3 regions of the Cytobacillus sp. ABV4_503 genome follow, and region 2 is predicted to be linked to each of the others. Evidence: riboswitches for the same ligand, from Rfam matches in the RefSeq annotation. Region 2 holds a riboswitch; each other region holds the start of a gene.
The links. A riboswitch is a leader RNA that binds a small molecule or an ion and turns the genes downstream of it on or off. The one in region 2 is predicted to bind cyclic di-AMP.

Region 1 (4,119 bases), 2.6 Mb from region 2:
TATTCAGTTGAGCAATAAAAGCAAGGTCTGAATTAATGATAAGCTTTCATGTGAAATGTTTTTTTTGACATATTCGTATTTTTCGGGATCAGATTTCTTCAGCTGAGAAAGTGCTTTTGTGACATCTTCCTCCAGATCCTGAATTTTAAGCCTTAGTTCAAGAACATCCACCTCTTCAGAAAATCGGCTGATAACTTTTTTCTTTATTTCCTCCAGCGATAAACCATCCGCTTTACATCTTTCGATAAAAGCAATCCGTTCGATGGCGGAATAATCATAATAGCGATAATTTGAAGGGGAACGTTCTGCTTTTAGCAGGCCAAGTGAAGTATAGTAATCAATCGTTCTCTTAGTAACCTTTGCTTTTTCAGCCAATTCTCCTATTCTTAACTTCTCAGCCCCATGAGGATTCCTCCAAACTGTTACGTGATGGTTATGAAACTAATTATACTAAAAATTAATAGAAAATCAATGAATTTGAATAAAGAAGCAAGCAGGAAGGAAGAGATTTCCATAAAAAAACAACACCGGATAACCGGTGTTATTTATATTTTAGGCTTTAACGGCCTCATTCTTTGCTTCTGTTTCCGCTACAATCACTGCACATGCAGCATCACCTGTAATGTTGACTGCCGTTCGCGTCATATCAAGCAGACGGTCAATACCAATGATTAATGCAATCCCTTCAACAGGAAGATTGACAGAGTTAAGTACCATGGCAAGCATAATCAAACCGACACCTGGCACACCAGCTGTACCAACACTGGCAAGAACGGCAGTCAGGACGACCGTAATAAGCTGTGTCAATGTTAAATCAACATTATATACCTGAGCAATGAAAATAGTTGCAACACCCTGCATGATGGCTGTTCCATCCATGTTGATGGTTGCACCGAGAGGCTGAACAAAGCTGCTGATTGATTCAGGAACCTTCAAATTTTTCTGAGCAGTATTCATGGAAATCGGCAGTGTCGCATTACTGCTTGATGTACTGAAAGCAACACCCATGGCCGGCGCAAAGCCTTTAAAGAACCATAGCGGGTTTTTCTTTGCAAGTAAAGCAATAGAACCTCCATAAGTTAAAATCGCATGTATAAACAATGCAAGAAGAACAACGATCATATAAAGTCCCATAGCTTTAATGGCACTCAGACCCTGACTGCCTACAGCAGAAACGATAAGTCCGAACGTTCCATAAGGGGCAAATCTCATCACCAGGTTAACAAGGTACATCATCATGTCATTGCCTTGTTCAATAAGGTTTAATATGCCTTTTGTTTTATTGCCAAGCATGGTTAGTGCAAATCCGACAAAAATTGAAAAAGTGATAATCTGAAGCATGTTGCCTTCCGTGAAGGCTTTTACCGGATTGGTTGGAATAATATTTAATAATGTCTCTGAAACAGGAGGAGCCTCTTTAGATTCATACTCTACGTTTGTTACGTCAAATTCACCAACGTTCCCTGGCTGGAAAACAGCTGCCAAAGCAAGACCGATGACGATTGCAATGCTGGTGGTTACCAGAAAGTAGGAGATGGTCTTAATCCCAATTCTTCCTAACTTCTTAGGATCACCGAGGCCTGCTGTCCCAAGAGTGATGGAAAAGAAGACGATCGGAACAACCAGCATATTGATGAGATTTAAAAAGATTTTTCCAAGCGGAGTAAATAAAAACTTGTCTAGCTCGGGGAAAATGCCAGGTGCAAATAAGTTAATCAAAAGACCTGTGATTCCCCCGGCGATTAGAGCAATAATAATTTTAGTTGATAATTTCATACACGTTCCTCCAATGAATAATGTAAAAAAATGTAAACTGGAAACAAAAAATATTTTGCCTTTCCTATATTACCCCCAAAAAACATAATCCTAACTAAAAAAGGCAACAAAAAAACACAGAGGTAATAACCACTGTGCATTTATGCAGTGTTTCCCTCTCAACACGCTTACGAGGTTAGCTGTCGGGTTCGGGTCTTGAGAGTACCCTACCTGTAAAAGGATTCACCCCAGGTACTTTTATAAAAAAGTACAGTTGGTTCCCCCGCTCAATTAAGATTAAGCGAAAAATTATTAATGATTTTTTAATATATTAACAATAATCATAAAAGTTGTAAATCATACGATTTTCTTATCTATGATTACTATTAATTAAATAGTAATTTAATAGAAAAGGTCAATTAGATTTTTGAGCAAAAAGATTAGAAGTTAAGCCAGCTTAAAAGAGGATGTCTTTTTTTGTCCTTCACTTTCAGTTCCTTCTTATTCAGCTTGTCTTCATGTTCCGCCAGCCACTCTTTTAACTCTTCTTTATCCTTGCATTGCGTATAATAAGTCTCGCCGTTTTTCCCAGTGGCACTCACAACATATCTGCATGTATTTCCCATAAAGCACCCTTTTCAAAGTAATTTCTTATAGAATTATAACAAGATTTATGACAATGTCCACCATTATTTTTTAAGATTATGGGTATTGGTTTTGGGAAAATTGCTGATGAAAAAATATGACTGAAAAAAATCCAGCTCAGATTTCCGCTGGATATTTTTCGCTTCTGACTTTATCCAATTGGTTCAGCAGCTTTATTGATTATGGGGAAAGTTTTATCCTGTTGTCAGAACCTGGGGGAATGGCCTTTCCTATTTGCGCAAAACTGTAATAAAGCCTTCCAGAATATCGTGACTGACAGTAAACCCTTTGCGTGTATAAAATTCAAGGGCCTCTGTATTCCCATTTGACACATAGATAAAATAATCTTCAACATCTTTAAATTGACTTAACCATTCCATCGACATGTTAAAAAGCACTGATCCAATTCCATATTGCCTGTAGCCATCTTTTATATAGAATTGTGATAAGCACCCAACATTGTCTTTCCCCACTGAATTTAAATCAAAAAATGTGGCGAAATCATTAGAGTAGGCTTCCTTCGGAGAAACATTGGAATAGACATAGCCCACAATTTCTTCATGGTCCTTAACAATCACAATATAATTATGAATAGCAGATTTTGCGGATGGAATCATCCTTGTTTCAAAATTCATACTGTCAAAACGCTCAGGTGTTATATGTGCCTTAGATTTCTGGAAAGTCATCAGCCCATTGCATAAATCCCGGCAAAGGCTGATTTTTTCTTCTGTTATCACTTCATATTTTAAATTCATCCAATTCACCCCCTTAGTTATCATTTTATATTGGAATGCCTTCATTCGTCCAAAAAAGAGGGAAATGATCTTTGATAGAGAAATTAATTTTTAAAACTAATTTCAAAAGAGGGACCATAATGATTAAGGAAATTAATATTAAAGACCGAAAAGCTGCTGAGCAGGTTCTAAGTGTACAGCTTCCCGCGTATAAAATTGAGGCTGAAATCATTGGATGTCCAGATTTACCGCCTTTGAAGGATACGGCTGATGCCTTGCGAATAACCGGAGAGACTTTCTTTGGGTATTTTATTGGTGAAACATTATGCGGTGCGATTTCGTTTAATGAGGAAAATAATGTTTTAGATATTCATAGATTGATTGTTCATCCTGAACATTTTAGAAAGGGTATTGCACAAAAGCTGCTGAACTTCATTGAACTGAGGCCAATGATTGAAAAAATGATTGTCACAACAGGTTCTAAGAATACACCTGCTGTCGCTTTTTATTTAAAGAATGGTTTTAAAGAGCTTGAGAAAAGAGAGATAAATGAATCACTGACTATTACTGCTTTTGAGAAATATTTATTTAATACTGGATGATTAAGCGCTTCTTTCAAATGGAAGAATCATGCTTATTAACGAAAATATTAGAGACCGTTATTCTTGTCCCGCAATTGTTTTAGGTCATGGAATAATACCTTAAAGGGGAATACTCATGTTAATTAGGAATTATGATAAAAGGTTAAGTTCTGTAATTAATAATGCTGGTTTTTCTGGTGTCGTACTTGTTAAAGAAAACGAAGATATGATCCTTGAATTAGCAGAGGGGTATGCTGATAGAGCAAATGAAACTTCCAATAATCCAGGAACCAGGTTTGGCATCGCCTCCGGGTGTAAGGTTTTTACGGCGGTTGCTATTTGTCAATTGGCCGAGAATGGATCCATATCATTTGAAACAAGATTTAAAGATGTATTGGAGGATG
Region 2 (17,273 bases):
CCTAAATGCAGATAATATGAATTGGACTGTTGATAGGGGGGAACGAAGAACGTTTATTACAACCCCTTATTCTTTTAGGATAGAACTTCAAACAAACAAAGATATAGTAGATTCGATGACTGATAACATAAAAATAGAAGAATTAAGATTAGAAACAAAGAAAAAGGGGTTAGAAGATGATCTTTCTGTTTTGTTTGGAAAGCCTGTCAGCTCAATCAAGTCGGTAATTGGTGGGACAGTTACAATCAGGGAAGCTGATTTAAAGGGTTTCTCAACGAAACCATTAGTGGATCCTAATGGTGTAAGGATTTTGAATTGAAGTTTTTGTATTAACTGTGTAAGAGGGAGAACTTATGAAATTCTATTGGTTTCTAGTCTTATTATTCTTTTGCACCTGGGTTATAGAATCTTTTCTATTTCCCGAACCAAGCTGGTGGACTATTTTTTCATCGGATCGTTCAACGCACACCCCTCTAATAGAGCAGCTTTCCATAATTAAAGTATTTTTCTTCACGATAACTTTTATAGGCTTAGCTTACCTATTGCATTTTATATTTCAAAAACGCAGGTAAAAGATTTTCATGCGAGTAAGTACTGATCAAATGAATACTTCCTGATAAAGGGGGATACACCATGGGCAGAACAGTTACTTTCTCATTTAGCAGTGCCCGGTATGAGGGTGCTAAGGCGACTGAGACATTCACTTTTGAAAAATTGGGTCTTGACGAAAGTCGGGATGATAATGCCTTGGAAAAAGAAATAGACGAAATCTTTCATGCTTGGGTATGGGATAAACTCAATATTTCTTTTAGTATAATTACTGAAGAAGAAAAAGATGAGTTGTGCTGATTTTGATATATCGGACATAGGATAATAAAAATTGGACCATCATCTTTGTTCTTTCTTGAACATTCTGTGACAATCGCTAAATTATCACCTGATTATAGTATCAGGTATTATATTTATCACTATTCAATTAACCCCATTCGCACAATAATGGAGAAGAAATAATTCGACGATGAAATGGGGTATTCTTTTGAGATTTCCACAATTAAGAATTGGTCATATGAAGCCTAAATTTCCAATCATGCAGGGTGGTATGGGCGTAGGCATTTCTTTAAGTGGCCTGTCGTCAGCTGTTGCGAATGCCGGAGGGATTGGAACTATTTCCGGAACAGGAATCAGCATCGAAGATTTAAGATTACATATTAGAAAGGCTAAGGCATCTCTCAAGGGTGAGGGCTATATTGGGGTGAATGTTCTTTTTGCCATGAATGATTTTGCTGAAAAAATGAAAGCGGCGATTGAAGAAAAGGCTGATTTCATTATTTCAGGTGCTGGGATATCACGAGATATGTACAGCTGGGGCAAAGAATCTGGCACACCGGTCATCTCGATTGTTTCATCTGCAAGGCTGGCTAAAATGTCAGAACGGCTTGGTGCTTCTGCTGTTGTGGTAGAGGGCAATGAAGCGGGAGGGCATTTAGGGACTGAAAGACCGCTGTTCGATATTTTACAGGAAGTCGTGGAAGCCGTTAAGATTCCTGTCATTGCTGCTGGAGGTATCATGACAGGAAGAGATATCGCTCATGCCATTCATATCGGTGCTTCCGGTGTTCAGATGGGAACAAGATTTGTCGCAAGTCACGAATGTGATGCACCATTATCCTTTAAAGAAAAGTATGTCCATGCCAAACAGGAAGATATCGTCATGGTGCAGACCACCGTAGGACTGGAAGGCCGTGCCATTAAGAACAACTTTACAGAGCAGATATCTGACAATAAAAAGGTGAAAATAAAGAAATGCATCGATTGCCTGAAAAACTGCTCTTATCGCTTTTGCACAATGGATTCCTTGATAACTTCCATGGATGGGGACTGTGAGAATGGTCTCGTATTTGCAGGGGCAAGAGTCCATGAAATTAACGAAATCCTGCCTGTTCAGACGATCATCAATAACCTTAGAACGGAATATGAAGCTTGTGTATAATTTCATAATGGTGAATTGCTTCAAGTCTGGCTGCCAAATAGGCGGCTTTTTTGATTTAAAGGGTGTTTAGATGATGAAGGAATAAATCATTAAATATAGAATATCTTTTGAATGGAATAAGTGTAAAGAATGGATCGATGAATGGGAGAAGAAATATGGAGAAAAAGGGTCGTAATCATGAAAAGGCAGAGTAATTCAAATTCTTTAATCCTCGTAATCCACGAAATCTATGGAATTAATCAGCATATAAAGAGTTTTTGCGAATTACTATTAAAGCAGGGTTTTGATTTGATTTGCCCAAATTTATCAGAGCGAGAGAGACCTTTTGAATATACTCAAGAGGAAGCCGCTTATCGTCATTTTATGGAACATGTAGGATTCTCCAGCGCTGCCCGAAAAATTAAAGATTTATTATTAGATGTTAAAGATGAATACGAAAAAATATATATCATTGGATTTAGTATAGGTGCAACTGTTGCCTGGCTTTGCAGTGAAGAAGATTGTGTGGATGGAATAGTTGGATACTACGGTTCAAGGGTTAGGGATTATTTAGAGTTAACACCACAGTGTCCTGTAATGCTATTCTTTCCGCAAGATGAGCAGTCTTTTAATGTTGACGAGTTACTATTAGCTTTAGAAAAAAAGAAAATTGAAGTACATAAATTTACAGGAAAACATGGATTCAGTGATCCTTATTCCTCTAGATATGATGCAAAGTCAGACCAAGAAGCATTTAGCAAAACGATGGATTTTTTATTGCATGTTGATTGAGTATTATAAAGCTAAGGTGAGTGTTATCTAGGGGAATTTTAATAAAAGGTTTACAGGCTCGTTCAATATTCTTAATACAAAGCTGCTAATTTAGATATAGCGGGGATAGCATGAGTGGCTATCATTGTATTTGGCGCAGGCGGAGCCAAATACTTTTTTGTTTTGCTTGTACAAAGGTTGATTATTATACAAAGTGAAAGAGCTGAAAGTTCATTGATTTCAGCTTTTTTTAGTGTTTTAAAGTGACCATTTAGTTTACTTCCGGTAATACTTAACTATTTACAAAAATTATCTTGAAATAATATAATGATCTAGTGATCTATGCTTAATCTTATTTTAAGAACGGGGGACCCAATATTTACAGCGGAGTTTCCGCTTGGGGTGAATCCTATCGATGGAAGGGCTTACTGTTTCCACAGTCCTAACCCGAAAGCTAACCTCGTCAGCGTTTAAGGAAACAAAAGAGAATATGAAATAGTGTGAATTGACAAAATCCGCATTTTTGTCGATTTTCTTTTTTATCAGGATCATCTTTGTTTCCCTTGCCTGCGCAGCACGTATAAAACTAAACAAGAAGGTAGGGTAATTGATGAAAAAAATTAAATTAAGTTTAGCCACTCAAATTTTTATCGGTCTTATTTTAGGGATCGCTGTTGGCGGTATTTTCTATGGAAGTGAAGCGGCGCAAAGTGTCCTTCAGCCGTTTGGCGATCTTTTTATCCGCTTAATTAAAATGATTGTTGTTCCCATTGTACTATCAACAATAATTGTTGCCATTGCGGGTGTTGGAGACATAAAGTCCGTTGGTAAGCTTGGCGGGAAATCATTGGCTTATTTTATCGGCATGACCATGGTTGCCATTGTGGTTGGCCTTATTGCAGGTAATGTGATTCAGCCTGGTGCCGGCCTGAATATGGACAGCCTGCAGCAAAGCGATATTTCAAGCTATGTTGAAACCAATGAAGAGCAAGAGGGCAAGTCGATAGCGGATACCTTTTTGCATATAGTCCCAACAAACCCGGTACAGGCGATGGTGGAAGGCGATATGCTGGCGATCATCTTCTTTGCCGTTGTATTTGGCCTTGGAATTGCAGCAATTGGGGATAAGGGAAAGCCGGTATTGAGATTCTTCGAAGGTACTGCCAAGGCGATGTTCTATGTGACAAACCTATTTATGAAGTATGCACCAATCGGGGTATTTGCCTTAATTGGTGTAACGATCTCCAAGTATGGCTTTGCCTCACTGATTCCATTGGGCAAGCTGGCGCTTACTGTATATGGATCCATGATTTTCTTTGTTCTTGTTGTGTTAGGAGTTATGGCCAAAGTTGTCGGGTTCAGCATCTTTAAATTACTGAAGATGATTAAAGAAGAATTAATTTTGGCCTTTTCAACTGCAAGTTCTGAAACAGTGCTTCCAAGAATTATGGACAAAATGGAGAAGGCGGGAAGCCCGAAACATATTGCTTCATTCGTAATTCCAACAGGCTACTCTTTTAACCTGGACGGATCGGTTTTATATCAGGCCATTGCCTCTTTATTTATTGCACAAATGTTTGGCATAGAATTAAGCATAGGGCAGCAAATCACATTAATGTTAGTACTGATGGTTACATCAAAAGGAATGGCGGGCGTGCCAGGCGTATCCTTTGTCGTGCTGCTGGCTACATTCAGCACAATTGGATTGCCTGCAGAAGGCCTTGCCTTTATTGCCGGCATCGACCGTATCCTTGATATGGGCCGAACAGCCGTTAACGTGGTGGGGAATTCACTTGCGGCGATTGTTATTGCAAAGTGGGAAGGTCAATTTAACCCTCCAGCAGAAGAAAGATTTGAGCAGCAAGCTTCATAATAGATTGGAAAACACTAACAAATGGCAACGTATTTGTTAGTGTTTTTTTTGTTTTTTGTGGCATTCCATAAAGAGGGAAAGGCGGAGCAGGTTCGGACAGAAAAGCGGGAAACCGACGAGAATGAGTCCGAAGGTGGTTTATGTAAAGTTAATGATGCTCCACTTTTATCAAATAGCCCTTAATGGTCATAATTATATTATAATGGAGTAAAAACTAGGAGGAGTTAACTTGACAATGGGAAATATGGAGCTGTCACCAGAACAGCGTGATGAACTGCTGGAAACTCTGAAAGCGCGTTTTGAAAAAAACATGCATCGCCATGAAGGTGTGGAGTGGGCTGATGTACAAGATAAGCTCGAAGCCAATCCTGAAAAATTGTGGTCACTCAATGAAATGGAAGGAACTGAAGGTGAACCGGATGTTGTCCGCCATGATCAAGAGACCGGCGAATACATATTTTATGATTGTTCAGCTGAAAGTCCAAAAGGCCGCAGAAGTGTCTGTTACGACCGTGAAGCGCTGGATGCACGGAAAAAACACAAGCCGGAAAACAGCGCTATGGATTTGGCAGCTGCCATGGGCATTGAGCTTTTAACAGAAGAGCAATACCGGGAGCTTCAGGAGCTTGAACATGTAGATAAGAAAACCTCCAGCTGGGTGCAAACTCCTGAGAATATCAGAAAACTTGGCGGGGCTATCTTTTGTGACCGCCGCTACGACACTGTTTTTGTGTATCACAATGGAGCCGATTCCTACTATGGTGCAAGGGGTTTCCGCGGCTCGCTGAGGGTTTAGATTCGAGGAATATCTAAGTGTAAAGATAAAAGGGCAGTAGTGCACTCAGACTGATTGAGGCGTTGATCCTGGAAGGGATTAACGCTATTTTTGTGGAACTACCTTAATAAGCAGATAATGAATCCATATTAAAAATTACACAATAGAGGTAATCACCCATGATTTATGGTAGATTTTGTTTTTATCAATTTTTTTTATTTTCCATACTTTTTGTTATTAACATCAACTTTGATAAATACATCAGCAAACCCTTTACACGTGTTGATTTAATTGCCATATGTATAAGTGTGCCTGTCCTAATCATTCTTTTTATCGTTGTAAGTAAGTTATACAGCCAATTCGAGGTTATTAGTTTGCGAAATAAAATATTCATTTCAATACCTATCTTTATAATATCAGCCCTATTTATAGGGTTTCTTGAGCAACTGTACTTCTAACTGATTTTTAACATCTGAGGGTGTTTTTAATACCCCTTGATGCTTAAATACGTATTGAAAGGTCTGAAATGGAGTGGAACTATTTTGAGTAATGAAAACCATTTAAAATTGGAAAAATGGCGAGCAAAATATGGAGCATTATTAATTGCGTCACGTTGTTTATTTAGTTTAATCAACAGCTGATATAAGAATTGGATTCTTACCGGTATATTGGGATTAGGTGTTTTAATTTGTGGAACATTAGGGATTTTTGATATAAAGCACGGGGTACAGTGAAAATATAAAAATGAGTAATTTTTTCTGTTTTAAATCAGCTGCCTTATGGCAGCTTTCTATTTTTGATGTAAAGCCTTCAGATGGGGCCATATGTTCTTGCCCGGAGATCTGACACAATGGCCTGGCCGCTGATAACCAGAGCAATAGCAGTTATAATCAGATATAACTAATTAGAAAGGGAGATTCATAATGAAAAAGCAATACCTGTTATTTTCGTTAATAGTACTTTTTTTATTATTGGCTGGTTGTTCAAACAGTGACCAGTCTAAAAATACAGGAAAGGAGAAGCAGGAAGAAACTGGAGAAAAAGTGGAATTGACTATTTCGGCAGCAGCAAGCCTGCAGGATGCCTTGACAGATATTGAAGCAAGCTTCGAAAAAGAGCATCCGAATATGCTAGTAAACTTTAATTTTGGAGCATCTGGCTCTCTTCAGCAGCAAATTTCTCAGGGAGCCCCTGCTGATCTTTTCTTTTCAGCTGCAGAGGATAAATTTGATAAATTAGTACGGGACGGACTTATTGAAGAAAAGAATGGAATTGATATAGTTGGAAATGAACTTGTTCTGGTGGTGCCGAAAGAATCAGCAAAGGGAATTAAATCATTTAATGACCTTACTGAAGCAGATAGATTGTCTATCGGCACTCCAGAGTCTGTTCCTGCAGGGAAATATGCGAAGCAGTCTTTAGAAAATATGGGTATTTGGAAAAGCATAGAAGAAAAAGTGGTGTATGCCAAAGATGTTCGGCAAGTACTTACATATGTAGAGACAAATAATGTGGATGCTGGAATTGTTTATAAAACGGATGCATTAATATCTGAAAAAGTTAACATTGTGGACACGGCAGATGAAAACACTCATGATGCCATTATTTATCCTTTAGGTGTGGTTAAGGATACACGACATCCAGAGGAATCCAAGTTATTCTATGATTATCTTCAAAATGAAAATTCAATGAGTATTTTTGAAGAGTATGGGTTTAAAGGTCTTAAATAAGTTAAATAGTCACCAGTTGTAATGGCTGCCGGAGTTACCAGGAAAAACACAAACGATCCCAGCCAGAAGATTAAATTAGAAGGCATTCCCTTTGCGGGATGTCTATTTTTATTGCAGGAGAGCCGGAATTCGCATAAAACATCAGGTGACAGTAAGAGGCAAAAAAAGAGCTGCCAAAAGTGGCAGCTAAAAGACGCTAAGCGGCTAGCCGATATCAAAATGACCATCCTTTGAAAAACGTCCTGCAGGTTATTTTACAATCTGTTCCCAAGTAATATTGAAAGCCAGCTTCCAAAAAATGCCCAGGCAAATAATCGCAAGCACCAAATACAGATAGATTCCATACGGCAATAGAGTGCTGGCGAAATGAAGGCCGGCAAATAAGGCTACAATCAGCATCAATCCAAATATAATGGCACTATTGCCGTTTTGATTGTACTCATCAAAAGACTCCGAAAAGGGCAGGGTTTTCTTTAGAACCATAAAACAAATGACCGCATATAGACAGGCACTGATAAATACAGCGACAAGATCAGGCAGAATTTTTGCCCCGAACAGGAAAAGGAATAGTGCACTTAGAAGCAAGTAAACTGGCAAATATAACTTAAAGATAAATGCCTTGATGGTACCGCTGAACACCGGCTTTAGCTGTTTGAGTGGAGCAACCCGGTAAATAAAGGCACCCTTATATTTCCCTGAATACTTTAGAAGAATCATGATGGTCGGAATGATGATCAAGCTAAAATAAATCGTTAAATAGGACTTGCTGTCAGATAGCTGTGCAAAATCTTCACGAAGAGTATTCATGATAAAAATAAACGGAATTACGATGGAAAAACCCAGAGACGGATAGGCCTTCAGCTTAAAGTCCCGCTCATTCCTCATCATGCTGCCGGCAAATCGGAAAACGGCTCATTCTTCAGGTGAGCGGCAAATGGTGCTGAGAAGGAATTGTCCCGCTTTACTCCGTTTCGTTTCTTTGGCTTTTCCATGATAAGCAAGCTTTTGCAGGTTTTGCTCGAAGGTGCTGGTAAATTTCATATAAATCCAGATGGACAGGATCGGAACAATGAGTCCTAATGCTGAAAAGATGAGATAAAACGGCTGGAATGTGCCCTTCATTATCATTTCGATATTTGCCCCAAACCACATTGGAAAGATGAATATCTGCCACCACTTTGGCTGAAGCGAAACCGTTAAGTCAATTAACTCAAAAGAGCGAATAAGCAATTGATAGCCAACCATGATCATAAGGGACAGCCCAATTTGGACATAGTTGATGAGATCTTTTAATTTTTCCCCGTCAAAAAATCGCAATATCGATAAATAGATCAGTGCGGTTAAACCAACAACCAATAAATCAATCAGGATGATGTTTACGGCAGCAATCAGGAAAAATAAGAGCCCATTTTTGATAAGTCCCACTATCAAAGGGATTCCCGTAAGCGCAATGGTAAGGAAAGAAAGATAAATCGTAACATGAACCATTTTTGCCGTGCTGATCGTTTTTCGGTCGACCGGCTTTGGAAACAGGATGTTGCGGTCCCGGATATCCAGTAAAACCGAAGAGAAATCAGAAATCATGGAGGTCATAACGAAAAAGGTGAAAATCCCATAAAATAGGCTCATCTGGAAAAGATAATTGTCTCCCATTAGCACAAATGGAATCAAAAACAGCCCAAACAATACGTAAATCCATAAAGATTTTATGTACTGATTGTTCTTTTCTTTGTTGTCTTTTTTTGCATTCTGCGAGAAAATGGTGGGCACACGCCGTCCATCCATCGTTAACTTTACTTGCAGGAGTCTTCTCATTATCTTGTAATCTACGCCAAAGCTGTTGAAAATCCGCTCAAAACGATCCAATAGTTTAAGAGTGCGATAGTCCTGCATCCCTACATCTCCCTTACGATCGAAACAAATCTGGCACCAAGTTCCTTATGTTCACTGAATCCCGTAAGCTGGTTGAAAATCTGTTCAAGTGAACCTTCCGTATTTTGCTGCCTTAACTCTTCAAAGGTGCCATCAGCAGCAATTCTGCCTGCATGCAGGAGAATAATGCGGCTGCTTATTTTTTCGACCACATCCATAATGTGAGAAGAATAAAAGATCGTTTTTCCCTGTTCAGCAAGCTGTGCCATGATTTCTTTGAATATCATGACACTATTTGCATCCAGGCCATTGATGGGCTCATCAAAGAACAGAAGTTCCGGATTATGCAGTAAGCTCGAGATAATGAGAAGCTTTTGGCGCATTCCTTTTGAATAAGAAGCGATCCGGGAATGGTAGACTTCCCCTATGCCGAATAGTTCCATCAGGCTTTTTGCCTTATCACTGGCGAGGTCCGAATCGAGACCATACAATTCGCCAACAAAGGTCAAATATTCCTGGCCGGTCAAAATATCGTATACTTCAGCGATTTCCGGCACGTATCCGATTTTTCTTTTATAATCGATATTTCCATCCGAAATATCCTGGCCAAAGATTTTGACCTGTCCTGAATAGTCATCTTCAATGCCAAGCATGATTTTGACAGTGGTGCTTTTTCCAGCGCCGTTCGGGCCGATATACCCGATGATTTCCCCGCTTTTTACCTGAAAAGATACACCATTCAGCACGGACTTCGGACCATATTTCTTTCTCAAATCACTAATCTCTAATATAACTTCCCCCATCACCTTAACCCCATTTCTAAATTATTCCATTAATTCTAGTGTAACATTAGATTTGTTGTTTGCTAAAGGGGGATTTGGGAATTCCTTTTTTATTAATTGCGATGTAAAGCTGAGGGGATAAGAATTCAAGGTTAATGGAGCAGGGAGTATCCTCGCAGGCTAAAAGCCAGGTTAGTGGAAGCACATCGTTGGCTGCTTCCACTATTTACGTTTACAAATTGTCTTTATGGTACGGCGAATTCAGTTCTTCACTTACTGCACTGAAGGCATTCCCATCAAGGTCAAAGAAATCAAACCCTTTCATCATCCCATAATCATGAATGTCTGTTGTTTCCACTCCATTTTGTTTCAACCGATCGTAAGCTAGCTGGATGTCATCTACTTCGAAATTATAATAGACGTTTTTATTTTTCCCTTTGACAGTAAATTCTGTTGGCTGAGGCTTTTCTACCTTGATTAAAGCAAGACCTGTGGTGTCAGTCTTAAAAACATAGCCCACACCATGATCAGCCCCGTTTTCCTGCCACTCATCTACTTTCGTTAGACCAAGGTTTACTTCATACCATTTTTTTGACCTTTCCAAATCCGTAACCGGAATAAAAATACTGCCGACCTTAAACATGCAAGATCACACTCCTTATTTTTTGTTCCTATACAAACGATTATAATAAAAGAAAAGTTACAAATAATGAAAATATTTTTTTTGGAGGAAAAATGATTACTGAATCTTTAACTGTTGAGGAAATTTCTCTGAGGCTATATAAATATTGTTTATCCTTAACATCCTCAGAATGGCTGGCCGAGGATCTAACCCAGGAGACAATGATTAAATGGATCAGAATAAGAGAAAAAGAGCCAGACCGGGTGATGAACATAACTTATTTGTACACCATTGCCAGAAATATTTATATTGATGAAAAGCGCAAGAAAAGTGAAATTCTGACGGACCCTCATGAATTATTCGCGAAAAGCTGGGATTTTACGGAGTGGGACAGTTTAGTAGAAATCTTATATTGTACACTTCCACTCCGTCAGGCAATGCTAATAACGTTAAAAGATGTGTTCCAATATACCTCTGAAGAAATCGCCGCAATGCTGAGAGTCAGTAATGAATCCATTAAAACAGCCCTTCACCGGGCAAGAACTTCATTGAAGAAAAGTACTTCACTAGTTACTGGAAAACAGCCATTCAATGACAATTTATTAAAAGAATTTTCATTAGCCATTAAAAACCAGCAGCCGTTAAAGATATTTTACTATTATCGACTGCTGCAGACAGAACATTTCAAGGTAATTGCCAATAGAGAGACGGGTTTCCATGCCATTTTTATTTCAGATCCTGATGGAAATATTCTTCAGATATTATCAAGATAGTGTATAGCTATAGAAGGTAAGGGGAGAAAACGGTGATACCGACTTTAGAGACTAAAAGATTGAAGCTGAGAGAAATCTTGAAAGAAGATGCTGAGGGTATATTTGCTTGTTTTTCAAATGACAATGTGACTCGTTACTATGGGCAGGAAACATTAGAAAAGATGGAACAAGCTGAAGCATTTATTGACTTTTTTGCAAATAGCTGCAGGGAGAAAAAAGGAATGCGCTGGGGAATTGAACTTAAAGGGAAGAAAGGAATAATAGGGACTGTTGGCTTCAATGCATTGTCTCTCAAACATAGGCGGGCAGAAATAGGATATGAGATACATCCTGAACATTGGAGAAAAGGCTATACTTTCGAAGCTGTATCGAAAGTTATTCAATATGGATTTAAGGAGCTGGAACTTACTCGTATTGGGGCAGTTGTATTTATGGATAATAAGGCATCTAATAAACTGCTGACTAAAGCCGGGTTTCAAAAAGAGGGTGTTCTAAGAGATTATATGCAGCAAAATGGAGAAGCACACGATACCTATGTATATTCAATTCTTAAAGATAAAAGGTAGACTCTGCATAGGAGAATTAAGGTGAAACCTTGGCAGGCAGGTGGCTTATTCATTACAAAGACGAGGAAGAAGAGTTTATAACATTTGAGGTGGCTGAATGAAAACTTACGCAGTTGAGGATTTACCAAAAAATAAAATAATAGAATTTTTTAAACTGCATTGGGGAAGCCCGGAAATGGTTACATCCAGTGGGATTCATGATTGCAGTGCACTGGATGGTTTTGCTGTTATAAATGAAGAAGACAAAATCTTTGGCTTAATTACTTACCTAATTATAGATAATGAATGCGAAATTATATCCTTAGATAGTATGGAAGAAGGGAAGGGGATAGGTACATCGTTAGTTCAAGAAGTAGAAAATCTTGCTATCAAGAAAAATTGTAAAATCGTTAAACTTATAACAACAAACGATAATTTATTAGCATTAAAATTTTATCAGAAACGAGGATTTATCCTGTCCCAAATTATTCTAAATGCGGTTGAGAAAGCAAGGAAGGTAAAACCCGAGATACCCTTAATTGGAAATGATGGTATTCCAATCAGAGATGAAATTGAATTGATAAAGGTATTGAACTAATGGGTGCTTATGCAAAATTAGCTGCTAATATAGCAGCTTTTTCTTTTTAAACAAAGGAGTTGAAAGGGTACAGTATCAAAATCGTAATGATTACTATTTACAAATCGTAATCATTACGATAAAATATTCCCTAAGTAAAGGGGGAATAACATTGTTAAAAAGATTCGCAGGTTTACTTAGTTTATTTATAGTCATCTTTACGCTGGCTGCGTGTGGAGGAAAAACTGCAAACAGCAGTGAAAGTGAGAGGGAACCAAAAGGATCCAGCAAAGAGTTAAAGATTTATACAACCGTATATCCTCTTCAGTTTTTTGCCGAACAAATCGCAGGAGATCAAGCTTCTGTGGAGTCTATTCTGCCACCGGGATCAGACTCGCATACATATGAACCAACCACCAGCGATATGATAAAAATATCTGAATCTGATGCTTTTATTTATAATGGGGCAGGTTTGGAATCATACGCAAACAAAATCTCGGAAACTATTCAATCTGATGACGTCAAGGTACTTGAAGCATCAAAAGAAATTATCTTGGAAAAGCATGTACATGACCATGAAGGAGAGGATGGCGGCCATGAGCATGAAGAAGAAGGCAGTCATGAGGACGAACATGCTGGACATAATCATGGGGATCAAGATCCTCACGTTTGGCTGGATCCTATTCGATCTATTAAACTGGCAGAGCATATAAAAGATTTATTAGTTGAATTAAAACCTGAGCAAGAAGAGATTTTTAACCAAAACTTTGAGGAGCTGAAAGGGAAGCTCGAAAACTTAGACCAGGACTTCCGTACACAGCTTGGAAATTTACCTGAAAATAAAATTATTGTATCTCATGCTGCTTATGGCTATTGGGAGAAAAGCTATGGGATCGAGCAAATCGCAGTATCCGGTTTGAGCCCTGCTAACGAGCCCTCACATAAAGAGGTGCAAAACATCATTAAGACTGCTGAAAAGCATGGTTTGAAGCATGTATTTTTTGAACAGAATATAACTCCGAAAGTGGCAGACATAGTTAGGAAGGAAATTGATGCAGAGGCTTTACGTATACACAATTTATCGGTTTTAACAGAAGAAGATATAAAGAATAATGAGGACTACTTTACGCTCATGCTGCACAACTTAGAGGAACTGACAAAAGCTTTATCAGTACCATCATCCAAGAGATCATCTGAAACAAATGAAGAGGATGAACATGATCATGGCCATACTCATTCCCATAATGAAGAAACAGCAAAAATTTATGAAGGATATTTTGAAAACAGTCAAGTGAAGGATCGATCCTTATCCGACTGGGAAGGTGACTGGCAGTCAGTATACCCATATCTTCAAGATGGCACCCTTGACGAAGTATTTGCTCATAAAGCAGAGCATGGGGGTGAGATGACAGCTAAAGAATATAAGGAATATTATAATGAAGGATACCAAACAAATGTTGGACGAATTCAGATACAGGGGAATAAGGTAACGTTTTTCAAAAACGGAGAAGAATATTCTGGGGAGTATATCTACGATGGGTATGAAATTCTGACATATGATGCGGGAAATAGAGGGGTTAGATATGTATTTAAACTAGAAGCAAAAGCTGAAGGTCTTCCTCAATATATTCAGTTTAGTGATCATAGCATCTATCCGACAGCAGCTAGTCACTATCACCTGTATTGGGGTGACGACCGGGAAAAATTGCTGGATGAAGTTACCCATTGGCCTACGTACTATCCATCTGACATGGATGGCCATGACATTGCCCATGAAATGATGGAGCACTAAAATACGGAGCAGAATAGGAGGATGATGAATTAAGAGATTCATTATTACGTACTAAAAGAAGAAACTGGTTCTGCAGAATATCAGATAGCAAATTAGATGAAAAATATGCTTTGAACTTCACGATGAAATCAAAAAGAAATCTAGTATGTAAGGCAAGAAACTAGAATGTTCCCGGCTCTGAAGAAAAGGCCCATTTTAACATTGCAGATTGCGGCAGATTCTATTTTTTCTATAATCAAGAAAAACATGATTGGATGTTTACTGTAATTTTTATTAGATCGCTTTTAAGTTAAAAAGTGCCGCCTGTATTAAATACAGGCGGCTTTAGCTATTAATCTCTATTTTATCTTCTTTATGAATATCTTCCGTTCCGGCTTCCAGTGCAGTCTTGTAGTATAAGCATTTATGCTCGATGACTTCCATTGTTTTTCTTAGTTCTTCCATTTGTGCTTCTACATTTGCTTTTCGCTCCAGAAACATGTCATATCTTTGCTGCAGTGTGGCATCCCCTTCAGAACACCAATCAATGAAATTTTTAATCTCTTTAATAGGCATTCCGGTGCCTTTCAGGCATTCAATCACTTTTAGAGCACTAAGATCGGATTCTTTAAATAAACGGTTTCCGCTGGGGGTCCGTTCTACAAAGGGCATCAGACCTTCCTTATCGTAGTAGCGTAGGGTATAAACTGTCAGATTCAATTCTTTTGCCACTTCGCTGATTGTGTATGTCTTCATTATTTATCTCCTATTCTTATAGATTAGACCTAGAGTTAACTATAAGGTATGACGTGAGAATATCATGGTATTTAACTAATGTCAAAGTCACTTTACTGGGATTGAAAAAATAGAATTTATCACTTGACCTAGAGTTAACTATAAGCTTTAACATGGTGGTGAAAAGAGAAAAACGATGGGAACTTAATTGATTTCTATTAAAACTATCATTCTCTTAAAATATTCTCGGGAGGGTTTATTCATGATAACTGCTAAAGCGCGGGCTGTTGATGGTCCGGACAAGCCGTTTAGAGCGGCTGAAATCAAAAGGCGCGATCTGGATTTGCATGATGTTCTGATTGAAATTAAATATGCTGGCATATGCCATTCTGACATTCATACTGCTCATGGGGAGTGGGGCCCTGTGAACTATCCGCTTGTACCCGGGCATGAGATTGCAGGAATTGTTGCGGAAGTAGGAGCTGAGGTTACAAAGTACAAGGCAGGAGACCGGGTAGGAGTCGGATGTATGGTTGACTCCTGCGGTGAGTGTGAAAACTGCCGTAAAGGAGAAGAACAATACTGCCTCAAAGGAAATATCCAAACCTATGCTGGTGTGGACAAATACGGCGAGCCTACTCAAGGCGGATATTCTACGCACATTGTAGTACAGGAAGAATTTGTACTCAGAATTCCTGACAGCATTGAGCTTGACGCGGCAGCCCCGCTGCTTTGTGCGGGTATTACCACTTATTCGCCGCTAAATCATTGGGAAGCTGGGCCAGGAAGGAAAGTAGCGGTTGTCGGTATGGGCGGCCTTGGCCATATGGCTGTTAAAATTGCACATGCCATGGGTGCAGAAGTGACCGTCCTTTCGCAAACATTGAATAAAAAAGAAGACGGCCTGCAATTCGGTGCAGATCATTACTTTGCCACAAACGACCAGGAAACGTTCAAAAAACTTGCCGGAACGTTTGACTTAATTATTAACACGGTAAGTGCAAAGATCGACATAGATGCTTACTTCTCGCTGCTCACGCTTGATGGAACATTGGTTAACGTAGGTGCTCCTGCAGAGCCATTGTCAGTCAATGTGTTCTCGCTCATCGGCCATCGCCGTTCCTTTGCGGGTTCTATGATTGGAGGCATCCGTGAGACTCAGGATATGCTGGATTTCTGTGCAAAACATAACATCGCTCCAAAGATTGAAGTCATTACAGCTGATCAAATAGATGAAGCTTACGAGCGCGTATTAGCATCAGATGTGAAGTATCGATTTGTGATTGATATCAGCACAATGTGATGTGTGAATGATAAGTTAATCATTGTAAGGTGTCTTGAAAGGCTGGCTTTCAAGACACTTTTTTTTTCGAATGATCGTACAAAAATAGCTTATAGTATTGAAGTTGTTCTCCAATAATTCTCAGTAGTATCATTTCAGCCCCAAAGGACAGATAGATTCCATATGAATAAAGTACTGACGAAAAGCAGGTCAAAGTTTTGATGTTGTTTTTATTTATAAGTCCTTTTAATTAGATCCTGAATCTATGAAAATGTAAATCTTTTTAACGCCTATTTCAAGAAGCAAACCAGTTCATTAATGAGAAATTAATCGGTATTTGTAATAACGTTTTTACTAAAGCCTTACATATATTTAATATTCATTTAAGAATAGTCTGATAACTTATGATAGTGGATACGGAAGCAAAGAATCATAAGTCATCAAATTATTTATCAGGAGGCGGATGAGATTGAGCAATAGCGGCATGAACAGACGGGATTTTTTAAAAGCTGGAGGAGCAGGTACGTTAGCAGTTGCTTTAGGAGCATCGGGGGTCTATTCTTTAGGCGGCATCACAAAGACATTGGCTGCAGCACAAGGGAACAATCCAACTAGTGGTTTTGGCGGATATGGCCCATTAGTAAAGGATCCAAATGGAATATTAGATCTTCCTAAAGGGTTCCATTACAAAATTATATCCAAAACGGGCGATAAAATGTCAAACGGTGACCTCGTGCCTGCAATGCTTGATGGAATGGCTGCTTATAGAGGTGAGAAGAATACTACTATTCTTGTACGCAATCATGAAAACAGCACAAATTCTCAATACCCTGTAAACGGAAAAAATCCTTGGAGCAAAGGTGCGGCTGGAGGTACAACCGCATTAGTCGTTGGTTCGAACCGAGAAGTTATTCAGGAGTATGTGACAAGTTCTGGTACAATTCGCAACTGTGCCGGCGGCTCCACCACCTGGGGGACTTGGTTAACATGTGAAGAGACAAGGGAATTGGGACATGGCTTTGTTTTTGAAGTCAATCCGCTTGATCCGGAAAACGAACTGTCGAAAACCCCAATCCGTGATATGGGTTACTTCTCTCATGAAGCCTGTGCAGTCGATCCTGCGACAGGGATATGGTATCTGACAGAAGATGCGAGCCCAAGCTTCCTATATCGGTTTACTCCAAATGACCGCACCC
Region 3 (10,905 bases), 2.6 Mb from region 2:
TTTGGCTGCTGCAGGATACTTTGATGATCGTTCAATAATTGAAGGAGCATTTTCCCTTCCTCTATATGGATATCTCCCGATTCAAGCAGGATGGAAAGTATATAAAGCTTCAAAATCTCATGGTAATTGAATTCTTTAAGCTCCCCCTGAGTTTCGAGAAAGATATTCATAACCGGTTCAGAAGCTATCCCTTTAGCAATCAGACTTTCCTTTGTCATCTTCAGATGTGAAGCATTCAGAGAAAACACATCTGCCAGCTCATCCAGCGAAAGGCTATCCTTCATCTTTTGTATTTTATCGACCCGCTCCAGAATTTTCTCTTTTGGGAAAAAAGTCTCCTGCCCTGTAAAGGTTGATTTTCTGACAAACCAATCCTCCGGTATCAGGCTTTTCCTTTTCCACCGATAAAGCTGCCCATAAGAAATCCCAGTTAGATCAAGGACTTCTTTTTTTGAAATTAATTCATCGCTCAATTCCAGGACTCCTTTCTAATGTTACCATTGTAACATAACACTGTTACGTTATAATGTTGTTTTATTCATTTTTTTCTGATATTTTTCGACAAATTTATGGTTTTGTACCGTGAAATCAATCCTGGAAGCTCTTCCATCAACAAAACAATGTTCTATTGACACAAAAAGACCTGGTTCTCTATAGAACCAGGCTTCACATCATTCATATATTTTTAACAGATTATACTGCTTTCCAAGATACTGATAATTTTGCCTGCGGTACATTTCCTTTGGAGTATCTTCTCCATCTGCAACAAGGATGATGGTTTTATCCTTAAACTGATCCATCACCGCTTTCTGCAGGCGGCTGCCGATGCCCTTTTTCTGAAAATCCTCATGGACCATCAATCCATCAATTTCAGCTGTTCGTTCCTTGATAATGACATCAACAGATCCGGCAGCTTTCCCTTTATAGTATGCAATATGCTGCTGAATGCATTCATCGCTGTAATTTCTAAGATGCTGAGCTTTCTTTTTCTCTGCGAAATTTCCCCCATATACCGAATCCTGCTCATACTGGAATTCCAGATAATCATTCCATGTTTCATCCGTAACATTTTTGACTATGATTTCTTCCTTTTCCTGAACATCAGGAAAATCAGCCGGATGGATGGCAAATAACTCTAAGAAACCAACCGTATAATCCTCATCTTTCTGAAAAAAAGCCAGAAGCTCTCCAGAAAGCTCCTCGTCATCGGGAAAATAAAACCTTACATGCTTTTGGCCATATTTCTGATGAAAATCTCTTAAATATTGATGTGCCTCCTCAAACTCTTGATCAGAAGGCATTCTTTTAAAAACAACAAAGTTGCTGTCATACTGAAGGAGCATGTCAGGATTATGGTTGTGAATAAATAGTTCATTTTCCAGAACGGTGTGTCCCGGTTTATAAATATCATGAAAAGTGATCTTGTCCATCGGTATCTCCTAAAATAGCAAACACTTTAGTTTTGCAAGTATTTATATTCTTTATCTGTAATTAGCACATCATGGCAGCGCATTAAATTATTCTTTAATTCCAGAGGGGTAATGCTGTTATCATAAGCACACAGGGAAATCAGACCCTGTTCAGAAATGACCTTGTCAATTTTCTTTTCATACGCTTCCACTAACGGAATATAGTCCTTCACGTTTCCCCATTCAACCAGGCCCCATGTAAAAATCTTTGTACCGCTTTCCAAATAAGGATGTATGTTTTTGAGAAAAAAATTCAACACTGTTTCAGGATTAAAATCCCCGTTCGAATAATAAAAATCAAAGTTATTCGCGAAGTGGACTCTCTTTAATTCCTCTTTGTTTAACAGCTTTCTTATCTCTTTATCAATCTGAAGGAAATTACGGTCGTTCTCCACAAATAAAACATGGCTGCCGCTTTTGGCACCTGCAGATATATAAGAGACTGCATTTTGAAGATAGCAGTCTCTTTGATCGAATTGATAAAGGATATGGCCGCCGTTTGACCTTTTAAGATTATCCATTAAATCGATTAACCATTCATTCATTAAAATTACCCCTTATAATTCAAAGATGTTTGATTTATCTATCCACCTTCATATCATGTATTTTGGAATATCCGTTTTCTAATCTTTATCAAATATTTCATCAAGTTTATCTGCATAAAAGGTAATCGCTTTTTTATATTGCAAAACTTCTGGGTCATCAGAGGTTTCGGCCACACACTTTAGGAGCAGCTCCATGGCCTGCCTATGCTGGCCTAAATTATGGAGCGTCATGGAATAAAACACCTGGATTGCACGATTAGCCGGAAACTGGGAGATCCCTTTTTCGAACACCATCTTTGACTTTTCATATTCCCCAAGTGTCCGGTATGTGCTCCCTAGACCCAAAATAGCACCTTGCAGATCTGATTCAGGAAGCCCAAGTTCGATCGCTCTTTCATAATAAGAAACAGCCTTCGATTCCTCCCCTAAAACGTCAAAACTCCAGCCGCACTGATAATGAATAACTGGGTTTAAGGGATACTGTTCAGCCAATTTTATAAGCAGAAGGTTGGAATCTTTGTATTTTCCGAGATTGCGAAGTACAATCGCTTTTTCTAAGTCCGTGCTCATATGTACCTCCGATCAGCGCTTTCTTTCTATTATATCTAAAAATTGAAAATAATGGTTGGTAAGGCTTCAACTTTTCTGCAAAAATTGAATTATGACTCTCTGCACCGTTCTTTCACTTCAACCGCAGTGATTTCGTCAAACATGACCTTCTCAAGAAACCCATCTTCCATTTCCAGATAAATTTTTCTGCTGATGCTATCCAGCCTGTTTACCCTCCCTGTGTATTCGCAGAAAAATCCACCACGCCAAACCTTTACTTTTAGAAAAAAGGCAAATTCCATTGCATAGTGAATTTTGTTTTCATAATCCTCCAATTCATATTCATCAATAAGCGGCTTGTTTTGTGCCATTTGTTCAGTTTCCAATTTTCTTAACATCGCCCGGTGTTCCGGCATGAAATGGGCTGGCAGCCATTTTATTTTCCCTCTGTCTTTTAGCGGCATAGTAAATCCCTCCATCTTCTATTATAGAACATTTGTTCTGTATTTAAACCAGTAAAGCATAAAAAACTCAAGCTGGTTCATTTGGATAATAAAAGTACGAGTGGTAAAATAATCTTTAACTCTCTAAAAAGATTGGTGAAACAATGAAGCAGCTCCCTATAAAACACCGGTGGCTCGGTCGATTGCTTGCATCCGATCCCGGGCTTATCCGATTTCAAAAAGCTGGACGGGCCACTTTAAGTTTAATGGCTTCAGTCTTTACGACTTTGCTTATCATGCAATTGGCTGGCGCTGGTGCTAAAGCCGCTCTCACTCCGGCGATCGTGTCCGGAATGGCTGGCATGCTTGGCATCATGATTGTGATGGATGACTCTAAAAAAGGTAAGATGCTCACAACTGGCCTGCTTGGAATTTCTGCCATGGCGGGGGTATCGATTGGTTCACTATTGGCGGGAAGCACGGTCTTTGTCGATATTGCAATGGTGCTGTTAATATTCTTAAGCTTTTATTTAACCCGCTTTGGCGTACGGTATTTTTCTCTATGCATGATTGCATTCATGACACTTTATTTTTCATCTATCCTAAAGTTATCAGGCAGTCAGCTTCCATCCTTTTACTTCGGCATCTGGATAGGGGTCGCGTATGCTTTCCTGTTCAATTTCATCCTGTTTCAGGACACCGCGAAAAACCTGAAAAGAAGCATTCGCTCCTTTCATTTCCAAAGCAATTTTACGTTCAACCTGTTAATTGAGGGGATGAAAGCCAAGGAAATGACTCCCCAGCAGCGGGAGGAATTGCGGAGAAACGTGCTGAAGCTCAGGGAATACGCAGTAATGGTTTCAGAGTATGTAAATGATGAAGATGTTCAAAAATTATGGCCAGGGCTGACCTCTACTCAGCTGAGGTTATATATATTTGATGCAGGTATGCTGATTGAAACACTGACAGACTCAATTCGAAGCTTAAAAAAAGCGAATGCTCTTGAAATTGATGAGCTGAGAAAACTCCTGGTTTGGGTAACCCGTTCTCTTCGCGATGCTGAAGTTCTTGCCCAGCAATATGAAGAACAAAATCTGCGTGAAGCAGAGCTTGCTGTACAGGCCCTTCGCCTGCTTATTATTGATTTGTTCAGCCGGGAAGACAAACCTGCTGGATGGCTGTTTTTGATCAGGCGAATCGAGTCCATTGCGAACCATGTAATCGAGGGCGGCATAACCATACAGCAGGCACTTCATAAAGTGAAAGACAATGAGATTAAATCATCCGATGAGGCAGCTGAAGGCGAAAATGAAGATGAACCATCTGAAGAAGATAAGGGCATCAAGCCTTCCACTAAAAAAGCTTTTCAGGCATTGACTGCTGCAATCATTTCCATCATTGCCGGCCAGATTCTTTCGCCTGACCAGCCTTACTGGGTTCTTTTAACCGCTTTTATAGTTTTGCTCGGAACCGAATCAATCGGACGCATTTATACGAAGGGTTTTCAGCGTTCGGTTGGAACAATTATTGGAGCAGTAATAGGATTTACACTTGCAAGAGTTGTCAGCGGCCATTCCGTCCTGGAAATTGCGCTGATTTTTGCAGCAGTTTTTTTCGCCTTTTATTTGTTTGAGGTCTCCTATACGTTAATGAGCATGTTTATAACGATGCTGGTTGCTTTTATGTATGACCTTTTACTGGGTGGAATTACATTTTCCCTTATCAGTTCAAGGGTTATCGATACAATCGCCGGTGCCGGCATTGCATTCGGAGTTTCCTTATTTATTTTCCCAAAGAAAACGAAGGAAAAAGTGGCGGATACCATAAATGATTACCTTCAAGAACTGAAACCGTATGTCACTGAGTATGTGCGAAGCTTCCGGGAAGATGTGAACGTTAAGGAGCTTTCAGGCAAAGGCTTCTTATTGGATCAAAAACTTAAAACCATAAACGTTGAAGCGCAATCCTTGATAAAGAAACCCGGATCCCCGCGCCATGCTGATGTTAACAGATGGATTACATTATTTTCAGCCATCAATTACTATGCAAGACACCTTGTGGCTTCCTCCTACCGAAAAGGATTTGACTATCCCGATGAGCTGGTCGATGTTTTCATAAGGATTGAAGAAAAGCTTGAACTAAATATTGAGACATTAATGGACCTGATTAAAGACAGCGGAGACGGCATGCTTGTTTATAGTCTTGAAAATGAAAGGGAACAAATTGAACGATTGGCACCGGCAAGGCAGCAATCCCAGCGAGATTTGATTCATCATCTTTATTTCGTCTGGAGAATCAACAAAGCGATTATCGAATTGGCAGAAGACCTTGGTGCAGGGAAGGAGCAATAGTGCTCCTTCTTTTTTATGCTCTTTCAGGACCAATAATAGATTAATACATTCCCAATATACCTCAAAAATGAGCGATGCACTAAATGCATCACTCTGACTTTGTTTTTGTTATTTTGAACAGCCGTAAACCATTCAAGGTTACGCCAGAAAAAATGATATTATATAAAAAAGGACTCGGATTGCTCCGATTCCTTTTATTTCATTACTTCCTCTTTCAATTTTATCAATAATTCATCCGAATTCTCCGCTGCAATCAGTTTCCCGTCTACAAGGGCATAGGGTGATTGCCTGCATTCTTTGCATCTGCTCTGACATTCGTATTCTTTATAGTTAACACTCTTCTGGCTCAGAAATTGATTAAATGCAGCAACACTCTCTTCTTTTAAAAAAGCATCCAGATTCCGCTGACAAAATTCAATCGAAGCCGTTTTTTGCTTTGAGAATAGTTTGTTGATGAGTTTCACCTGATCAAACTTCCTTCTGATTTTTCTTTAAAAGCTCTAATGGCAGTATATATTGTTTTCCATTCCCCTTCCTGCCTATATCGGGGACTTTATAATTATATCGAATCTGCTGCCCCTCTGTCGTCTCTATTGCTTCATTTCCAACAATTTTAAATAAAGTCTCATATGCAAACCTGTTAGTATTTTATTATACATTATTAATGAGGGGAACTGAATCGATTTACCTGTTAATTCAGATGGTTCAAATGTTTAATTGCACATAAACTGATTTTCTTTTGAATGCCGCTTTAAATTCTTATAGATTCCATGGCGACTGTTTTCTTACTGCTGCTCTCATTTTTGTCTTCAAGACCTTCACAAAAAAACAGGAAGAGCATTCCACTCTATCCTGCACAGCCAGAATCTTAATTTTACTTATTACCCTCTACATTTCTTCTCATTTTCATTAAAACATCGTCAACAATTCTCAGCTCTTCTTTCGTAATACCTGATGTGACGATCGAGTGAAATTCCTCTGTGATTGGATATACATGCTCGCTGAGATTTTTGCCGTTTTCTGTTAGATAGACATTCAGAGATCTGCTGTCCTCTTTATTCATGCTTTTATTGATAAATCCTTTCTTTTCAAGACTGCTCAGCATTCTGGTAATGTTGGATTTATCTTTATCCAGCCGCCTGGCGATTTCATTTTGGCTTAATCCGTCTTCTTCCCAGAGAAGCATAAGAATAAGGTTCTGCTCAGGGGCAATATTTAAATGGGCTAATTTAGTCTTAATATAGCTTGTTAAGTTCAGGTCTGTCTGATGGATCTTAATGCTTATATAGTCATTAAATCTGGTTTTCATTTAAAATCCCCTATCCTTTTTATGGTGGCATTTTATTGAAATCTGTCGTATACACCAGATAACTTTCCTTTACTTATCCAATCATGATTTTCTCTTCTGCATATTTAAAGTTAGCTTTTTCTCTTTTTCTGGCTAGTGCGAATGCAAGAGTTAACGGTCCCACCCTGCCTGCAAACATCATGAAAGCAATTAATTGTTTTCCTAATGGACTCAGCTCTGGAGTTAATCCAAGAGACATCCCAACGGTGCCGAAAGCAGAAATAACTTCAAATAAAAGCATATTCAGCGGTGCATTTTCTGTCAAAGAAAGAAGAAATAGAACCAGTGCTATTAAACCCATAGAGTACACCGTAATCGTAAACGCCCGAAAAATTAATTCCTTCGGGATTCTTCTGCCCATCAGATTGACTTCCTCATCTTCTTTGATGAGGGCTCTGACAGCAAGCAGGATCAAAGCAAAGGTAGTTACTTTAATGCCTCCTGCCGTTCCGCCTGATCCTCCGCCAATAAACATTAGAAGCATGGTAATAAGCTGAGAGCCCATGGTCAGCTCACCCGTATTAAGCGAATTAAAGCCAGCTGTTCTAGGAACGACACCATGAAAATAAGATCCTAACAGTTTTTCCTTCATTCCCAAGTCACCAATTGTCGCAGGATTATTGAATTCCAAAAGAAATATGAAAACTGTGCCTAAAATATTTAGAATCAGTGTCATCAGCAAAACCAATTTGGTATGGAGAGAAAGTTTCCGCAAGCTTTTATTGATTTTTAAATCAAGCAGCACGATATAGCCAATCCCCCCGATGATAAACAGTGAGCTTAACGTCATAATGACAGTAATGTCACCTGCATAACCGGTAACACTGCTAAAGTCGCCCATGATATCAAACCCGGCATTATTAAAAGCTGAGACAGAATGAAAAGCCCCATAATATAAAGATTGCGGAAATCCAAAATCTTCTGCCCACCGAACAGCCAAAATGATGGCGCCAATTGCTTCAACAATCAGAGTAAAAGCCACCACGAATTTTACGAGACGGACCATCCCTTCAATTGTAAGCTGATTTAATGATTCCTGTATCATCAGCCTTCCCTTTAAGCCAATATTTTTCCCAAGCATAATGGCAATGAGAACTCCAAAGGTCATAAAACCAAGTCCGCCTATTTGTATAAGAGCCATAAGAACTACCTGGCCAAAAACAGTAAAAGTTGTTTGTGTATCCACGACGACTAAACCTGTTACACATACGGCAGAGGTCGCTTCAAATAATGCATCAATAAACGATAAATGATGTCTGTCACTAGTCGAAAAAGGGAGCATGAGCAGCAGGGTGCCAATGGCTATTAGAATTAAAAAGCCAACAGACAAAGCCTGGGCAGGATTCATCCTGATCCATGTGCTGGGCCGCTCAATTCTTCTTGTCTTTCTGGTTTCTTTGTACATGGTCCATAATCTCCTTCATTTAAATGGTAAACATCATTGAAAAAGCTTATACTCCATGCCTCTCAAATCTGCCAATTCCATTATTGTGTCCCATTACAATCAGGACATCTCCCCTTAAAATGACCTCTTCAGCTGGCGGAGTAACGATTATTTCTTTCCCGCGCTGAATCCCCACGATATTACAGCCATACTTAGCCCTTATATTCAATTCAGATAGGGATTTGCTTGAGATTTTATCTGTAGCCACAATCTCAACCATACTGTAATCTTCAGACAGCTCAATATAATCAATCATTTTTTCTGAAACAATATGGTGGGCAATCCGCTTAGCCATATCCCGCTCCGGATGGATCACACGATCGACGCCAATTTTTTCGAGCACCCTGGCATGATACTCATTATGTGCCTTTGCCCATACCTTTGGAATCCCCATTTCTTTTAATAACAGGGATGTCAAAATGCTGGACTCAATATTTTCACCAAATGAAACAAATGCATGATCAATATTTTTTATTCCTGATTGCTTTATCGCAGCTTCATCGATACCATTGATTTGAACTGCATATGTCACAAACTGTGAGTATTGATTTACTTTCTCCTGGTCGACATCAATTGCGAGCACTTCCACACCCAATTCATGAAATTCCTTTACGAGACTTCCGCCAAAGCGGCCTAAACCAAATACAGCATACTGTTTTTTCATTGAAGAAATTCCCTTCTTTTTGAAAATGAACACAAAAAAACCACTCTTAATAAAAGAATGGCTAATGGTTTCCATCAACCCTTCTCTCGATTCGGCTTACGGAGTTAGCTGTCGGATTAGGGATTGAGAGTATCCCTTCTTAGCTTTAATATGCTAAGATTCACCCCAAGATAAACCAGGTTTATCAAAATTGGTTCCCCCGCTCAAAATGATTCAGCAAAAAGGTTACTATGAAATTAATAAATATAAATTACTCCCATGTAAAACTCTTGTCAATCTTTTTTTTTACATAGCATGTAAAATAAAAAGCACTTCCCTGTACGGAAAGTGCTGCCAGAAGGTTATTCCCAAATTGCTGATGCCCACTCGGGATGATCTATAAATGGATTGCGGTTATGCTGGTAATCAGAATAGATGATTTCGTTTCTTCTCCGCTCGTTATCATCTACTGGATCTTCCTTATGCCACTCAAGCAGGACAGACATTTTGCCATGATAAGGAGCAGAGCCATTATTGACCTGATTGTTCAGCTCCAGATCCACCTCTCCGCTGTCTCCTTCATAACGGACAGCCATATAAAAAAGCATTCTCGCAACATCGCCTTTTACCGTATCCCTTGGTTCCCAGGAATCTGAATCATAGTAGTTTCCCAGTGCCTCTGAATGCTGGGTGCCTCCATCGTCAAAGTCAAGATTTCCTCTCGAGCTGTTTACGGAAGCATCTGTTGGCCGCAAATGATGCAGGTCTGTTCCCGCACCCATCGCTGTACCAAAGTCCCCATGCGATTTAGCCCAAACGTGCTCCCTGTTCCAATCATTGACGCCAGAACCATTAGTGAATTTCCCCTGAGAGCGGCCAGTATACAAAAGAATGACGTTATTGGGATTGGCAGGATCTTCATCAGTTTCGCGCAGCGCTTCCCATACATTCGAATAGGAAATTTCCGTGTGGTCATCAATGATTGTATGGAGGGCTGTTTTTAAATCCTCTCCAGTTTTTCCGTTTGCATCATCATAATATCCCCCTGGTTCCGGGCCGGGATCGGCTGTTCCATCACCAGCTTGTTCGAAGGCAGTTCCATCTTTTAGCCCTGGATGAGAAAAATAGGCGGTAAGCGTTCCGGTTACCTTAATTTTTTCTCCAATCAAAGATGGATTGGATTTTAAACCAAAAGCTGATCGGAACGAGGAAGGTATTTGAACATAAAGCATCCTGTCTGTGCTGGTCTCTGATGGACTATCTGACAGAGCCAAAGCATAGTCATTTGGAAACCCGCTGGAAATAACCGTATTTGCCGCAGTCGGCTGTCCTACCACATAGCCTTGAACAGTTTTGGAAGAGTTGTTTTGAGTACTGATTCCCTGTGAAACGGAATAAGGTGATGACCAGGACCCATCCCCGGCAGCTGCCCTGGTTATTGAATTTTGAATGGGCTGCATCACGATCAGAATGACAGTAACCAAAATAAAAGATAACAGCAGGCCTTTTTTCTTACGATTCAGCATTCATTCGCCTCCACATTTTTTTGAAAGGACTTATAAATATTCAGAAAAGTCACAATCATCTCCAAGTATAAATGAACACCTTCGGACATAGCATGAGGTATTGGTCCCAAAAATTTACTATTTTACAATACTTAACATTAATGTAATTTATTTAAAGTTCTTCCTTTTTTAAAATGCCCAAATACTCAATCCAAGGACCAACATCTGTCCTGTATCTATTTGCCAATACTCTTGAAATCTGTGAAATATGCGTAAGGTCATGCACTGCCCAAGTGGAAATCAATTCCCTGACTCTAACTGGACCAAATGCCGGATGACGCCCTGTTTTTTCGAAATGAGTTTCCAGATCAGTTATACCAGTAAGTGTGGCTAAATTCTTCATTCTAAGGGTCTTAAAGGCTTCAAGCTTGTCTTCAAGTGATAGATCATCTGACACATTTAAATGAGCATACCGGTCAAATGGAGGGAATGGCTTGCTTTCCCCTTCCTGCAGAATCAATTTCAGCCGCGGAATCCAATTTTTCTCCTCACCATCAATCAAATGATCAACCACTTCGGCTGCATTCCACGTGCCATCCCCTTCATTG

Region 1: another riboswitch for cyclic di-AMP. It lies ahead of ACXAD1_RS14765 (dicarboxylate/amino acid:cation symporter); the one in region 2 lies ahead of ACXAD1_RS01805 (cation:dicarboxylate symporter family transporter).
Region 3: another riboswitch for cyclic di-AMP. It lies ahead of ACXAD1_RS14730 (potassium channel family protein); the one in region 2 lies ahead of ACXAD1_RS01805 (cation:dicarboxylate symporter family transporter).

The regions. Positions count from the first base shown of each region.
Region 1 covers NZ_JBSWTH010000001.1:2,951,350-2,955,468, reverse strand. The annotation lists gene ACXAD1_RS14770 (MerR family transcriptional regulator) at 4-375, opposite strand; gene ACXAD1_RS14765 (dicarboxylate/amino acid:cation symporter) at 553-1,776, opposite strand; cyclic di-AMP (ydaO/yuaA leader) riboswitch at 1,925-2,069, opposite strand; gene ACXAD1_RS14760 (hypothetical protein) at 2,196-2,381, opposite strand; gene ACXAD1_RS14755 (GNAT family N-acetyltransferase) at 2,631-3,155, opposite strand; gene ACXAD1_RS14750 (GNAT family N-acetyltransferase) at 3,275-3,736, shown strand; gene ACXAD1_RS14745 (serine hydrolase domain-containing protein) at 3,852-4,119, shown strand, end outside.
Region 2 covers NZ_JBSWTH010000001.1:332,322-349,594, forward strand. The annotation lists gene ACXAD1_RS01785 (hypothetical protein) at 1-319, shown strand, start outside; gene ACXAD1_RS01790 (hypothetical protein) at 634-849, shown strand; gene ACXAD1_RS01795 (NAD(P)H-dependent flavin oxidoreductase) at 1,019-1,990, shown strand; gene ACXAD1_RS01800 (dienelactone hydrolase family protein) at 2,165-2,761, shown strand; cyclic di-AMP (ydaO/yuaA leader) riboswitch at 3,074-3,224, shown strand; gene ACXAD1_RS01805 (cation:dicarboxylate symporter family transporter) at 3,351-4,613, shown strand; gene ACXAD1_RS01810 (DUF4256 domain-containing protein) at 4,849-5,409, shown strand; gene modA (molybdate ABC transporter substrate-binding protein) at 6,312-7,118, shown strand; partial or broken gene ACXAD1_RS01820 (hypothetical protein) at 7,368-9,011, opposite strand; gene ACXAD1_RS01825 (ABC transporter ATP-binding protein) at 9,014-9,793, opposite strand; gene ACXAD1_RS01830 (VOC family protein) at 10,005-10,415, opposite strand; gene ACXAD1_RS01835 (RNA polymerase sigma factor) at 10,508-11,167, shown strand; gene ACXAD1_RS01840 (GNAT family N-acetyltransferase) at 11,200-11,733, shown strand; gene ACXAD1_RS01845 (GNAT family N-acetyltransferase) at 11,831-12,310, shown strand; gene ACXAD1_RS01850 (metal ABC transporter solute-binding protein, Zn/Mn family) at 12,462-14,081, shown strand; gene ACXAD1_RS01855 (MerR family transcriptional regulator) at 14,406-14,816, opposite strand; gene ACXAD1_RS01860 (NAD(P)-dependent alcohol dehydrogenase) at 15,058-16,098, shown strand; gene ACXAD1_RS01865 (alkaline phosphatase PhoX) at 16,541-17,273, shown strand, end outside.
Region 3 covers NZ_JBSWTH010000001.1:2,939,532-2,950,436, forward strand. The annotation lists gene ACXAD1_RS14685 (YhbD family protein) at 1-473, opposite strand, end outside; gene ACXAD1_RS14690 (GNAT family N-acetyltransferase) at 672-1,430, opposite strand; gene ACXAD1_RS14695 (MEDS domain-containing protein) at 1,457-2,014, opposite strand; gene ACXAD1_RS14700 (tetratricopeptide repeat protein) at 2,093-2,584, opposite strand; gene ACXAD1_RS14705 (YolD-like family protein) at 2,674-3,027, opposite strand; gene ACXAD1_RS14710 (FUSC family protein) at 3,210-5,357, shown strand; gene ACXAD1_RS14715 (DUF1450 domain-containing protein) at 5,552-5,821, opposite strand; gene ACXAD1_RS14720 (MarR family winged helix-turn-helix transcriptional regulator) at 6,232-6,666, opposite strand; gene ACXAD1_RS14725 (TrkH family potassium uptake protein) at 6,740-8,110, opposite strand; gene ACXAD1_RS14730 (potassium channel family protein) at 8,157-8,813, opposite strand; cyclic di-AMP (ydaO/yuaA leader) riboswitch at 8,892-9,042, opposite strand; gene ACXAD1_RS14735 (endonuclease) at 9,155-10,318, opposite strand; gene ACXAD1_RS14740 (DinB family protein) at 10,470-10,905, opposite strand, start outside.